2 linked regions of the Gimesia benthica genome follow. The protein of the gene in region 1 interacts with the protein of each later gene in a pairwise test. Links are inferred from orthologs where the notes say so. Each region holds a gene or a part of one and is shown in the gene's direction. Other genes may lie near its edges.

Region 1 (8,267 bases):
TACCGAGCGGTCAGGAATAGCAGGGGTACTAACTGAGCAAGGCGAGTGCTTTTTCTGCCAGTTCGGGAGAGAGCGGCTTGCCGTGGTAGTTGGTATCGCCGGCTTCTTCAAGAACCGGCAGGATGCCATACCCTTTTTTGGTCTGTGAAATAATAGCCTTGGGCCGATCGGTGACTTTAGCGGCTGCTTCCAGTGCTTCGACTACCGTTTCCTGGCAGTTACCGTTGATGGTCTGGGTGTGCCAGCCGAAGGAGGCAATCTTATCTTCGAAAGATCCCATATCCAGAACGTCTTTCGTGGCACCGGTCTGCTGGTAACCGTTCTGATCGATAATCGCGGTCAGGTTTCCGAGCTTGTATTTCTCAGCAGCTGCGAGTGCTTCCCAGACCTGACCTTCACCCATTTCGCCATCGCCGATAACAACGAAGACGTTGGCACCGTTTTTATTCAAACGAGCACCGAGGGCCTGGCCGATACCCAGTGAGAGTCCCTGACCCAGTGAGCCGGTGGAGGCTTCAATCCCGGGCAGACGCTTCATGTTGGGGTGACCTTCGAAGGGGCTGCCCAGTTTACGGAGCGTCATGACATCATCAGTGGAGAAGTAACCGGCTTCCGCCATGGCGGCGTACAACACGGGAACCGCGTGACCTTTGCTCAGAATGAAGCGATCGCGGGCTTCCCAGGTGGGGTTCTGTGGATCGTATTTCATGAACCCGCCAAACCAGAGTGCGTTCACCACTTCGACGGCAGACAGACTGCTGCTGGGGTGTCCACTGCCAGCTTCGGTCGTCATTTTGATGATCAGACGGCGAAGGACTTTTCCTTTTTCCTTCAATTCTTCCATTGATAAGGCATTTGCTTGAGCAGCCACTGTATTTCCTTCAATTCTTCTAAACGAACCATAAAATCATCACGCGCCCGACTCTGAATCCAGTTCCCCTCTGTGATAATGGAACCTGCTGTCTTCAGAGGACCGAAAGAAGGGTGTTACCTGATCTGACAATCAGAGAATGGAGCTGTGACAGCATTCAGGCGCCACCAGGCGCAACTTAAGCGCGTCAATTTTCTTCCGGTATGCTAACGAGCAAGCCTTCCAGCCACAACCATTTGAGCTGTAGAAACCCGTTTGTGCACTGGAAAAGCCGGCCGACGACCTACTTATTCTGTAAAATACCTGCTTCCCCTCAGGCAGCTTTCTTCAGAAATTAACGGTTTGCTCTTTCTGGTCAAAATCACAACTGTTTATCCGACTAGTCTTTAAAGCAAGAATTCATTCGTCCATAATGAAACTGTGGTTCAGAATTCTCCCGTACTCTTCCCCCTGGGACGCAGCATGACTGAAAGCAGCTTCACCGATCAGGAACTACTGTCATATCTGGATGAAAGTCTGTCGACAGACCTGATGTCTCAGATCGAGGCGGCACTCCGTCAATCAGACCGATTACGGGTCCGGCTGGCGGAACTTGCGCGACAGCGCGACGAAGGAGTGCATTCTGTCGGCGAGATCTGGAGACGGAACCGTTTGAGCTGCCCGACCCGGAGTCAACTGGGGGGCTATCTACTGGAAACCCTGCCGCCGGAATTCCAGAGTTTCGTTGAATTCCATCTGCAACAGACCGGTTGTCGCTACTGCAATGCGAACCTGGAAGATCTGAAAGCGGGTCTCTCGAATCTGTCTGCCGACTCCCAGCGCCGACGTGAGAAGTACTTTCAGTCCTCGGCCGGCTACTTCAGTTCCCAACAGGATGACGAATAAATCCGTGTCACACTTCAGTCGAGCGGAGCAGCTTCAAAGTCCGTCTTGTTAACCCAGCCCGCTTTGAGCGGTTCTCCCCCCATGTAACGTTCGTAGAAATTCCGCGTGCGGGGATCGGAATACTGATAAGCTTCGAAGACGCCCCCCTTGCCTGTCATCCGCGGATCCTGTTGCGCTTTGAGTTCTGCTTCCAGCTGTTGTTTCAGGGCCTGTTTGACTTTCTGATATTCCAGCGTTTCTGCCAGGTTCGTCATACACTCCTGATCGCTGTCGATCGCGAACAGTTCTTCGGACGGCCGTTTCCCGAACGCAAGCTCCCAGAACTGCTGTTGACTGCCGTCGCGACGGAGATCCAGGATGACTGTCTTCGTCGGGCTGCCATCACAATTCAGGTAACCGGTCTCGGGATTGCCGGCGGGCCAGCGTCCTGTTTCGTAATTGTGCAGGTAAAGCATCCCCCCTTTGACGATACCACGGATCGGGTATCCCTGATCATGAGGGCGGCCGATATCGTGGCGTTCTTTGCCGATGAGAACATGGTCGCGGTCCGGATTGACCTGCCCCGATTTGGTAGACTGAAAAATATCGGTCAGGCTCTGACCGGTTGCAGGCTGCATTCCGGTCTGGTTCCATTTGAGCCCGGCAACTTCGATGAACGTGGGCGCGAAGTCGATGAAACTCACGTAATCCTTGATGACGCGTCCCGGGGCTTTAATGCCATCCGGCCACATGATGGCCAGGGGAAGATGGTTGGAGAGTTCGTATTCCTGTCCCTTGATGCGAGGAAAAGGCATTCCGTTATCCGCAGTCACCACGATCAGGGTATTGTCCAGTTCACCCCGCTCTTCCAGCATTTTCAACATGCGCCCCAGGTGCTGATCGAAGTGTTCGATTTCGTACGCATAGTCGAGCATGTCGTTGCGAATGACTTCGTTATCGGGCCAGTAAGCGGGAACGCGATCGATGTCTGCAATTTTCTTGCCGGCGTTCTTCGCCCCCGAGCCGTATTCATAACGTCGATGCGGTTCGAAACCGCCGTACCAGAAACACCAGGATTTCTGTTCGGGACAGGTCTGGAGAAATTCACCGAAGTTCCCGGCATAGTCGATGGACGAAATGCCTGTAGCAGGCGGTTTGAGTTTTTTGCTGTTAAAGGCGGGACCGGCCAGGTTTCGGCGTTTGCCTTGTGCATCGACGGCGACACCTGGTGCCCAGCCTTTCGCTGTTTTACCGACGACATAGCCGTGCTCTGCCAGGGCTTCAACATAAGTTTTGAATTCCGGCGGAAAGAACGCCATGTGATTGCCGGCCTCTTTGAGTTGCCAGGAATTGCGTCCAGTCAGGATGCAGGCACGCGAAGGAGCACACTTGGCATTCGGCGTATATGCGTTCGTAAAGAGCAGACCTTCGCGAGCCACCCGGTCGAAGGCGGGCGTCTTGACCCAGGAACAACCATACGCGCCCATGTGCGGATAAGAGGCGTCATCGGCGATACAGAACAGAATATTGGGGCGACTGTTCTCGGCAGCCTGTATCTGGTTGGTCAGTAACCCAGCGAGCAGCAGACAGACACAGATCACCTGCCAGAAGTTTGTGAAGCGCAATTTCATCGAAGCCGATTCCCGGAGAAGAGACTGGGGATAAAGAATCAAACAGTTGACTTTATCTTAGGCGAGAGAGTCAGAAGTCACAAGCAATTTTGCTTATCCGGGAAGGCACACAGGAATGTATGAGCACTTCAGTTCAAGCTGAATCCGTTGGAAGGGATCGCGGCGGCGGGATCGCGCTGCTGCTGGCGAACAATGCTCTTCAGAAAACTCAGCAGTAAATCGCTCCGCTGATCGACATCCTGTTCTGCCAGGATCAGTTGCTGCAGTGGAGATTCGAGCGGCAGCGAGCCAGCGAGCGTGTCACAGAGAATGCCCAGCTCAATATCGCGATGCAGTTGATGAAAGTATGTGGGTTCAGAAATGTGATCGGTAAAGATCCGCGAGAAATGTTCGATCAGTTCCAGTTGACGATGCTCCCGGTGAATCACCGGTTCCTCGGGATAGTAATCGGGTTTGAGATCCAACAGCGCGGTGCGATAAGGCGTATCCGTATTGAGCAGCGTGACGGAACGCGCTCGACAATGCCCCTGAACCAGCAGCGAATAGTGCCCCGCTTCCAGCTGAGCTGGTGAAACGATCGAAGCCAGACAGACGGGACGAATGTCTGTTCCGATAGAGAGAATTGATCCGGTACGGGAGCAGACCTGTTGCGAATCGATGGCGATGAGAGATCCGGAAGCGAGCACATCCGAGACGAGTTGGCAATCGAGGGGGGCAGTGATTCTCAATAACTGCAGCGAGTGGGGCAGCAGAACCGTGTTCTCCAGACTCAAAACCGGTACAACACCTGCGCTGGCTTCCAGCCGCTGCTCAATCATTTCCGAATCAGATACCATCTGCTAATTCCTGTCGATTCATTGAAAAAGAATCCGGGGTCTCCCATACTGAGACCAGTTCACATGCTCGCCGGTGAAAACCAGCGATGTCACTCAGAGTAGCACTCCAGTTTGGGAAATGTCATTCAGAATATGGCCAAAAAAACGAAACCCGTTGTGTCAGGTTCCAGTTATGCCGACTCACTTGATGATAAAAAGAAACATGCCCGCAAAATCGCGCGCGGACTGGCTCGCCTGTTCCCTGAACCCGAGTGTGCCCTGATTCACGATTCACCGTTTCAACTGCTGGTCGCCACGATCCTCTCAGCACAGTGCACCGACGAACGCGTGAATGCCACGACGCCGACCTTGTTCAAAAAATATCCCACGGCTGCGAAACTTGCGACCAGCAAGCAGGCTGATGTAGAAAAGATCGTGTACCCGCTGGGCTTTTTCCGCGCGAAAGCGACAAACATCCGCAAGATGGCCCAGGCTTTGATGGACGATCACGAGGGGGAAGTCCCGAAGACGCTCAAAGAACTGGTCGCACTGCCCGGCGTCGGCCGCAAGACCGCCAACGTGGTTCTGGGAACGGCCTTTGATATTCCCAGCGGCGTGGTCGTTGATACGCATGTGAAACGGATCTGTAATCTCTTCGGACTGACGACAAGCAAGAACCCGGAGATCATCGAGCGGGATCTGATGGAGGTCCTGCCGAAGAAGGAATGGATCGCCTTTTCGCATCGGGTCATTTTGCACGGTCGGGCAACCTGTGTCGCCCGCAAGCCGCGCTGCCGGGAATGTGCTCTGCTGAAAATCTGTCCGCGGATCGGTTTAAAACCCCTCGACCAGTAATTGCCTGTTGGTTAACGACTTGTTCCCGATTCTGAAAACGTCCGCCCGAACTGTTGAAAGCCTGTTCGCCGCGGTTTATGGTTCCAGTATGCGAAGTCTTCCTTCAACCTTCACAATAATGAGTCGCCGATGATCCTGACCGGGAAAGAAATCGAAAAACGCCTGGGAACTGATATTGTCATTGAGCCGTATAATGCAAAGTATCTGAATCCCAACAGCTATAACCTCTGTCTCCACAATGAGTTGATGGTCTACGAGGAAATCGTGCTGGACATGGCCCGTCCGAACCGGCTGGGGAAATATGTCATCCCGGAAGAAGGGATGGTTCTTTACCCCGGGCAACTCTATCTGGGACGAACCGTCGAACGGACTGAAACTCACAACCTGGCCCCTCTGCTGGAGGGCCGCTCTTCCATCGGACGACTGGGAATTTCTGTTCACGCCACCGCCGGGGTAGGCGACATCGGATTCTGTGGCTACTGGACTCTGGAAATTACCGTGGCTCAGCCGGTCCGTATTTATGCAGGCATTCCGATCTGCCAGATTATTTACCACACAGTGGAAGGCGAGATCGTCGAATACAACAGTGACAAGTACCAGAACAACAAAGGCATTCAACCCAGCCTGCTGTTCAAAGAGCTGAATCCCAACGAGAATCGCCAGATGCGACTCTCTTTCGGCGAAGAGAAAACGTCGGACTAGACGTCAGAAATAATTCACTCAATGAAAAAGGCGTTACAGCAGAAACTGTAACGCCTTTTTTGATGGAATGATGCGAGCCGTTTACACGGTCCAGGTATCCCCGGTATTGAACAGGGCTTCCAGGTTTCCTTCTCCGTTACGTTCAGTAGCGGATTTAACCTGATCGTAGACGGCTTCGTTATAGGTCGGATGTTCGACACAACGGAAGACGCCCATGGGTTCGGGCATTTCCGGATATCGCATGCTGGCCAGCAGGAATGCGAGATTCATGTCTTCCGATTTTTCGTCGTGGAACAGCAGATCGTCTTCGGTAATGCCTTTACCCAGTTCGACGACTTCGGGCTGATCATGGCTGTTGAGCCGAATCCCTTTGTCACGATCTTTACCGAAAATCAGCGGCTTGCCGTGTTCGAGGTAAATAACGTTTTCTTCCTTTTCGCCCTTCTTCGAGGCAAATGCAAAGGCACCGCTGTTGAAGACGTTACAGTCCTGGTAGACCTCGACGAAGGCGGTTCCCTTGTGGTTGGCAGCCCGTTCGAGCACGTTACAGAGGTGCTTGATATCGACATCGACCGAGCGGGCTGCGAAGGTAGCACGTGCGCCGATGGCGACGGACAGCGGGTTCAGCGGACGGTCCACCGAACCGAACGGCGTACTTTTAGTTTTAGTACCCGTGGGGCTGGTCGGTGAGTATTGTCCTTTGGTCAGACCATAAATCTGGTTGTTGAACAGAATAACTTTGACATCCACATTCCGCCGCAGGACGTGCATGAAGTGGTTCCCGCCGATGGAGAGCGAATCGCCATCACCGGTAATCACCCAGACCTGCAGATCGGGGTTGGCGAGTTTTACGCCTGTCGCGACTGCCGGTGCACGACCGTGAATACTGTGCATGCCGTAGGTATCCATGTAGTACGGGAACCGGCTGGAGCAGCCGATACCGGACACGAATACAAATTTTTCCTTGGGAATTCCCAGGGTGGGCAGAACTTTTTTCATCTGGGCGAGAATGGAATAGTCGCCGCAGCGGGGGCACCAGCGGATTTCCTGGTCACTGGCAAAATCTTTTGGCGAGAGGACAGGTAGCGAGGTGTCTACACTCATTTTATTATCCTTAAACGCAATCAATCGTTTCTAAAATAGTTTAGCTGTTGGTCTGTGAAAACGATGGTTTATTTGTCTTCGATCACTTCTCTGATCTTCTGCTTGACTTCGCTGATCAGGAACGGTTTCCCCTGGACCTTGTTCAAACCAACGGCGTCTGCCAGATAGGTGCCGCGAATGATCATTCGCAACTGCCCGGTATTGAGTTCCGGAATCAGGACCTTCTTGTAGTTCTTGATCACGTCGCCCAGATTTTTGGGGAACGGATTCAGATACCGCAGGTGAGCGTGTGCCACCGAAAGTCCTTCTTTGATCGAATGTTTGACGGCGGTACGGACAGCACCGTAAGTTCCGCCCCAACTGATCACAAGCAGTTCGCCAGATTCCGGGCCTTCGACTTCCTGTTCGGGAATGAAGTCGGCGATGCCGGCGATTTTATTGGCTCGCAGAGTCGTCATGTACTGATGGTTCTGCGGAGAGTAATCGACGTTACCAGTGACATCCGATTTTTCCAGGCCGCCCACGCGGTGTTCACAACCGGGAGTGCCGGGCACAACCCAGGGACGGGCCTTCTTTTCATCCCGCAGGTATGGCATGAACTGCTCGCCATCCTTCTGTCTCTTCTCGTGTGAGACTTTGATCGGCTTAAGCGAGGACATTTCCGGAATCTGCCAGGGTTCGGCACCGTTGGCGATGTAACCGTCGCTGAGCAGCATGACGGGGGTCATGAATTCCACAGCAATCCGCATCGCTTCCTGTGCCATGTGGAAGCAGTCTGCGGGAGAAGCAGGAGCAACCAGAGGCAGCGGGCAGTCGCCGTTACGTCCGAACATGCACATATAAAGGTCGGACTGCTCTGTTTTGGTTGGCAGACCAGTACTGGGTCCGCCGCGCTGGACATCTACGATGACCATTGGCAGCTCCATGATGGCGCCCAGTCCCATGCCTTCCCCTTTGAGGGCAATCCCGGGACCACTGCTGGCGGTAATCGCCAGGTCGCCGGCATAGGAGGCTCCCACCACACTGGTGATGGCGGCGATTTCGTCTTCCGCCTGGAAGGTGACCACGTTGAAGTTTTTCAGTTTGGACAGCTCGTGCAGAATATCGCTGGCAGGTGTAATCGGGTAACCGCCGTAAAACAGCTTCTTACCGGCCAGAGTGGCTGCGGTGACGAAACCGAAGGCGATCGCTTCATTACCGGTGACTTTGCGATATTTACCTGGTGGCAGTTCCGCAGGATCAACGCGATAGTGCACGGTCATCGCTTCGGTGGTTATTCCGAAGTTATAGCCGGCATGCAGTGCCTTGAGGTTTGCTTCAACCAGTTCGGGTTTCTTGGCAAACTTGCTCTTGACCCATTCTTCGGTCGGTGTCGCATCCCGCTGGTAGAGCCAGTAGACCAGGCCCATGGCGAAGAAGTTTTTG
Region 2 (6,568 bases), 2.7 Mb from region 1 along the record:
TAGAGAATCAGATCCAATAAAACAATTTTAACAATCTAAATTGCTTAAATTGGACAATTTTTATACAGACGTTCCACAGCGACCATTACCGATGGATCTTCATCTCCAGCCTGAGAACACATTCGCACCAGCACAGAGGAACACCACGGGAAATTCCAGTCAGACTCACGCCCTCTCACCTCAAAAGCCGATCATATCAACAGGGAAACTCTTCCCGGCCCGCCTGAAAACCCACGAAAAACCTGCCTCATTTCCTTCAAAAAGCCTGTCTCCGGCGCCGTCTCAGCTATATATGACGTTTGCTATGTCTATTAAAGAGTTTAGACCGGTTGCTATCACTCGCAAAACCAAGGGAAATCGGCTAACATTTCGATTAACGAGATCAGTCACCGCTTTCGCGATGTATTCCAATCTGAATCTGCGGCGGGATGGCCTCAAAAAAGCCCCGGTTTAGTTCCCTTAACAGCGGTGCATTCCTAGAATTGTTTTATTACTCAGCTGCGTGATTTCTTCCAGATCGTGAACTGGTTAGTGATCTGAGAGAAGTTACGCTCAACGAACGAATATACTCAGTCAGGTTGAAAGAACCTTATCTCATGGCAGAACAGACAGTTACAGGTGCAGTGCCTGGAGTCGATCCGGCAGAACTGGAAGAATGGTTTGAGTCACTGGATGATCTCATCATCCGCTATGGAAAGGAACGCGTACAACACGTTCTGGCTACTCTCCAGGAACGTGCTTATCGTCAGGGCGTGACGATGCCTTTCACTGCCAATACTCCTTACATCAACACCATTCCTCAGGATGAACAGCCTCTCTTCCCCGGCAATCGGGAAATCGAGCGGCGGATTAAAAGTATCATCCGCTGGAATGCGATGGCGATGGTCGTTCGTGCCAACAAAGATCATGACGGCATCGGCGGTCACATCTCCACCTACGCGTCTGCAGCCACACTCTGGGAAATCGGGTTCAACCACTTCTTCCACTCACGGACAGCAGACCATTCAGGAGACGTCGTCTACTTCCAGGGCCACGCCTCACCCGGCGTCTATGCCCGTGCCTTTGTCGAAGGACGACTGACCGAAGAAAACCTGCAGCGGTTCCGTCAGGAACTCCCTCGCGGTGGTGGACTCTCTTCCTATCCGCACCCCTGGCTGATGCCTGATTTCTGGCAGTTCCCCACCGTATCGATGGGCCTCGGTCCGATCATGTCCATCTACCATGCCCGCTTCCTGCGTTACCTGCACAACCGCGGCATTATGGATACATCACAGTCGAAAGTCTGGTGTTTCGTTGGTGACGGGGAAACCGATGAACCCGAAACACTGGGTGCGATTACCCTCGCTTCCCGCGAGCATCTGGACAACCTGATCTTCGTTATTAACTGTAACCTGCAGCGTCTGGACGGACCGGTTCGCGGGAACGGCAAGATCATCCAGGAACTCGAAGCCGCCTTCCGCGGTGCCGGCTGGAACTGTCTCAAAGTCATCTGGGGCAGCGACTGGGATCCCCTGCTCTCCGAAGACGAAGACGGCCTGCTCGTCAAACGCATGGGTGAAGTCGTTGACGGTCAGTATCAGAAATACGTCGTCGAATCCGGATCGTACATCCGCGACCACTTCTTCGGCGAAAACCCCGAACTGCTCAAGATGGCCGAGCATCTCTCTGATGATCAGATCAAGAAGATGAACCGCGGCGGACACGATCCGGAAAAAGTCTACGCCGCCTTCAAAGCAGCCACCGAACACACCGGTTCGCCGACAGTCATCCTCGCCAAAACCATCAAGGGTTACGGTCTGGGTGAAGCCGGCGAAGGCCGCAACGTGGCTCACAACGTGAAAAAAGCCAACGAAGAAGAACTGCGTGACTTCCGCTCCCGCTTCGGCATTCCGATTCGCGACGAAGACGTTAAGAACACACCGTTCTACCGTCCCGAAGAAGGCAGCCCCGAAATGCAGTATCTGCAGGCACGGCGACAAGAACTCGGCGGTTACCTGCCCGAGCGGAAACCAACGGAAGAACGTCTGGAAACACCCACACTGGAATCGCTGGGCAAGTTCATGGACTCCATGGCCGGCAAGAAAGGTTCGACCACCGGTGCCCTGGGCATCCTGCTGGCCACCCTGCTGCGTGACAAAGTCGTCGGCAAACGTATTGTGCCGATCATCCCCGACGAAGCCCGTACCTTCGGTATGGAAGGCCTCTTTAAGCAGTGCGGTATTTACGCCAGCCAGGGACAGTTGTACGAGCCGGTCGACCGCGATCAGCTGATGTACTACAAGGAAGCCAAAGACGGCCAGATCCTCGAAGAGGGGATCAACGAAGCCGGTGCGATTTCTTCCTTCATCGCTGCAGGAACCGCCTACTCGAACCAGGGCGTGAACATGATTCCGTTCTACGTCTACTACTCGATGTTCGGCTTCCAGCGGGTCGGCGATCTCGTCTGGGCTGCCGCTGATTCCCGTACCAAGGGCTTCCTGCTCGGTGGTACTTCCGGCCGCACCACCCTGAACGGGGAAGGTCTGCAGCACCAGGATGGTCACAGCCACATCATGGCTTCTACCGTTCCCACCCTGCACGCCTACGATCCCGCTTACGCTTACGAGTTGGCGGTCATTATTCAGGACGGTATGCGACGCATGTATCAGGAAGGCGAAGAGATCTTCTACTATCTCTCCGTCTACAACGAAAACTACGAAATGGCTCCGATGCCCGAAGGCGACGACGTCGTCGATGGCATCATCAAAGGGATTTACAAATTCCGTTCCCTGGAAGCCGACAAACCAGCCGTCGACGCCCGTCCGCAGCTGTTCGGCAGTGGTCCGATTCTCCGCGAAGTACTGCGGGCCCAGGAAATCCTGGCCGAGAAATACCAGATCGCTACCGATGTCTGGAGCGTCACCAGCTACAACGAGCTGGCCCGCGACGTCAAAGATGCGGAACGTTACAACCGTCTGCACCCCGATGCAGAACCACAGAAATCCTTCCTGGAAACGACCTTTGAAGGCGTCGCAGGCCCCTTCATCGCTTCCAGCGACAATATCAAAGTTGTCGCCGACCAGATCCGTGAAGGCATCCCCGGTAACTACTGTGTCCTGGGAACCGATGGCTTTGGTCGCAGCGAAACCCGTGAATCACTCCGGCGTCACTTCGAAATTGACGCAGAGAACGTGGTGCTGGCAACACTCGTCGAACTGGCCGACGAAGGCAAGTTCGATAAATCGAAGTTAGCCGCCATCATCCAGGACCTGGGTATCGATCCGGAGAAAGTCAATCCCCGGCTGGCCTGATCCCGGTGCACCTGACCCAGTGACAACGGTTCAAACCAAACATTACCATCATCAGATAGAACGATAAGACATGGCTACTGAATTTAAACTTCCAGAAGTAAGCGAGGGCGTGGAAACCGCCGATGTCGGACAGATCTCTGTTGCCGTCGGCGATACCGTCGAACAGGGACAGCTCCTGATGGACATCGAGACCGATAAAGCGGTCGTCCCTCTTGAATCTCCCTATGCAGGTGTGATCAAAGAACTGAATGTCTCCGAAGGGGATTCCGTCGCGATCGGCACCGTACTGCTCTCCATTGATGAATCCAATGGCGCAGCTCCTGCGAAGGAAGAAGCCAAAGCAGAAGCGCCAGCTGAAGCGAAAGAGGAAAAGCCAGAACCGGCAGAATCCAAATCGGCTCCCGCAGCGGAAAGCAAACCGGAACCCACACTGTCTGCACCTCCCAAGTCGCAGCCTCAACCAGCTGCCGGATCTTCCGACGACAAAGCTCCTGCTCCTGCAGGTCCTGCGACCCGGAAAATGGCCCGCAAACTGGGTGTCGATCTCTATAAGGTCGCTGGTTCCGGCCCCGGTGGTCGTATCACTCAGGAAGACGTGGAAAACTACGTCAAGAACCTGATCGCCAACGGCGGTTCCTCAGGTGGCGGCGGTGGCATTGCCGTACCACCCCTGCCCGACTTCAGTCAGTTCGGCGAAATCGAACGCAAGAAGCTCAACAAGCTCTCACGCGTTTCTGCCCAGAACCTGAGTCTATCCTGGCAGGTCGTGCCCCATGTCACTCAACATGACCTGGCGGACATCACCGATCTGGAAACGGCCCGTAAGCTCTTTATCTCCAAACCCAAGTACTCCGGTCCCAAGGTCACCATGACCGCCCTGGCGATGAAAGCCATCGCCATCGCGCTGCACGAGTTCCCCGTCTTCAACTCCAGCTTCGATACGGAAACAGAAGAGATCATCTACAAGCAGTACATCAATATCGGCGTCGCCGTCGATACCGAAAACGGACTGGTTGTTCCCGTGGTCAAAGATGTTGATAAGAAAAACATCATCACCATCGCCAATGAAATGAACGAACTGGCCGTCAAGGCCCGCGATCGTAAACTGGAAATGAGTGACATGCAGGGCGGCACCTTCACCATCACCAACCTGGGTGGTCTGGGTGGTACCTCGTTCACACCGATTGTGAACTATCCCGAAGTCGCCATCCTGGGCATGTCCCGCTCACGCCATGAATTCCAGCTGATCGACGACAAACCGGTTTCGCGGCTCATGCTGCCTCTGTCGCTTTCCTACGATCACCGGGTGATCAACGGTGCCGACGCTGCACGCTTCATCGTGCGACTCTCCGGCCTGCTGTCTGATCCGTTCAACCTGCTGGTCGACTGCTAAGCCCAGAGACATTGCTACCACGTTAAAGCATCAATAGACAAAGAAAGTTAATGCACATTATGTCTGGATCTGCAACCAGAGAAACCGATATTGTTGTCATCGGCGGTGGTCCCGGCGGTTACCCGGCAGCGTTTGACGCAGCCGACAAAGGGTTCAAAGTCATCATGGTCAACGACGACGTAGCCCCCGGCGGCGTCTGCCTGAACCGGGGCTGCATCCCTTCCAAGGCACTGCTGCACGTGGCCAAGCTGATCAACGAAACCAGAGAATCCTCTGACTGGGGCGTCACCTTCGAAAAACCGAAGATCGACCTCGACAAGCTCCGCGAATTCAAAGAGAAAGTCGTCACCCAGCTGACCGGCGGCATCGGGCAGCTCGCGGGAGCCCGCAATGTCGAAATCGTCAAAGGCTTCGGTCGTTTCAAAGATTCTCACACCGTCGAAGTCACCAAACACGACGGCACCACGGAAGCAATCGGCTTCAAGTATGCCATCGTTGCCACTGGTTCTTCCCCCGCGGTACCCCCGGTCTTCGATCTCGATGATCCCCGGATCATGGATTCCACCGGTGCCCTGGAACTCGCCGACATCCCCGAAAAACTGCTGGTCGTTGGCGGCGGCTACATCGGCCTGGAAATGGGCAGCGTCTACGCCGCCCTGGGTTCAGAAGTCACAGTCGTCGAAATGACAGGCGGCCTGCTCCCCGGTGCCGACCGCGATCTGGTCAAACCGTTGCAGAAACGACTCCAGGAAAGTTTCGCTGCCATTCACCTGAATACCAAGGTCGAAAAACTGACTCCCACCGATGACGGCATCGTCGCCGACCTGAGTGGTGAAGGAGTCGAACCACAACAGACTTTCGACCGCGTGCTGATCTCGATCGGCCGACGTCCGAACAACAAAGGCATCGGACTGGAACACACAAAGCTCGAACTCGACGAGCGTGGTTTCATCAAGAACGATTCCAATCAGCGGACCGCCGAATCCCACATCTTCGCCATCGGTGATATCGCCGGCGAACCGATGCTGGCTCACAAAGCAACCCGCGAAGCCAAAGTCGCCGTGGAAACCATTGCCGGTGAACCGGCTGAATTCGATAACATCGCGATTCCCGCGGTCGTCTTCACCGACCCGGAACTGGCCTGGTGTGGCGTCACTGAGCAGGAAGCGAAAGATCAGGGACTGGATGTCGAAATCACCCGCTTCCCCTGGGCCGCCTCCGGTCGTGCTCAGACCCTGGCCCGCACGGAAGGGCTCACCAAAATCATTTTCGATAAGAAAAAAGGACGCGTACTCGGTGTCGGCATTGTCGGTCTGGGCGCAGGCGAACTGATCGCCGAAGGTGTGATGGCCGTCGAGATGGCTGCTGTCGCCGAAGATGTCGCCGAGAGCATTCACGCTCACCCGACTCTCTCGGAAACCCTGATGGAGGCCGCAGAAAGCTTCCTCGGCCAGGCGACTCACATGTACCGACCGAAACGAAAGTAAACATCGAACAGGGCAGCATTCGACACTGCAGACTCTGACGGTCGAATGCCTGCCTGCCAACGGAAACCTATCTGAAGAAAGGGCGTTTCTGCATGCGATTTCACAATCGATCTTCAACGCCCTCTTACTTCAGTCGCCGGGATCAGGTCCGGCTCTTTCGCCTGGTGGCCGCCCTTGGGGTGATCCTGCTGGCGATTCTATACGCTTCCCGCGAATCAACCTGGTACTGGCTCACCGGTCCCCCGACAGAACAGCGTCAGGGAGAGCAACAGCTCGACCCCGATCGCGACGTCGATTACAACGTCAAAGAAGATTCGGGCCTCAGACCGGGCGAGTTCCGCTCTCAGCCGGAACCCGAAGTGGATATCCCCGAGTCGGTCAATCCGCAGCTGGAGAAC

The links. Proteins that work in one complex are often made in the same cells at the same time.
Region 2: the proteins of nth (region 1) and aceE interact in binary tests that used the Escherichia coli proteins (3 or more experiments, as listed by UniProt). The link is inferred for Gimesia benthica from one-to-one orthologs.

The regions. Positions count from the first base shown.
Region 1 is NZ_CP043930.1:4,565,709-4,573,975, reverse strand. Bases 3,430-6,197 are described here. They hold nth (endonuclease III), read left to right. Parts: upstream 3,430-4,358; coding sequence 4,359-5,036; downstream 5,037-6,197. Other genes in these bases: F1728_RS17710 (2-oxoacid:ferredoxin oxidoreductase subunit beta), read right to left, coding at 5,820-6,197; dcd (dCTP deaminase), read left to right, coding at 5,166-5,738; F1728_RS17725 (LON peptidase substrate-binding domain-containing protein), read right to left, coding at 3,495-4,202. Outside these bases: F1728_RS17740 (transketolase), read right to left, coding at 29-871; F1728_RS17735 (anti-sigma factor), read left to right, coding at 1,292-1,756; F1728_RS17730 (sulfatase family protein), read right to left, coding at 1,771-3,366; more of F1728_RS17710, read right to left, coding at 6,198-6,842; F1728_RS17705 (2-oxoacid:acceptor oxidoreductase subunit alpha), read right to left, coding at 6,911-8,267. UniProt on the Escherichia coli protein: DNA repair enzyme that has both DNA N-glycosylase activity and AP-lyase activity. The DNA N-glycosylase activity releases various damaged pyrimidines from DNA by cleaving the N-glycosidic bond, leaving an AP (apurinic/apyrimidinic) site.
Region 2 is NZ_CP043930.1:7,261,046-7,267,613, reverse strand. Bases 239-3,490 are described here. They hold aceE (pyruvate dehydrogenase (acetyl-transferring), homodimeric type), read left to right. Parts: upstream 239-596; coding sequence 597-3,290; downstream 3,291-3,490. Other genes in these bases: F1728_RS28455 (2-oxo acid dehydrogenase subunit E2), read left to right, coding at 3,361-3,490. Also shown: more of F1728_RS28455, read left to right, coding at 3,491-4,683; lpdA (dihydrolipoyl dehydrogenase), read left to right, coding at 4,743-6,170; F1728_RS28445 (hypothetical protein), read left to right, coding at 6,263-6,568. UniProt on the Escherichia coli protein: Component of the pyruvate dehydrogenase (PDH) complex, that catalyzes the overall conversion of pyruvate to acetyl-CoA and CO(2).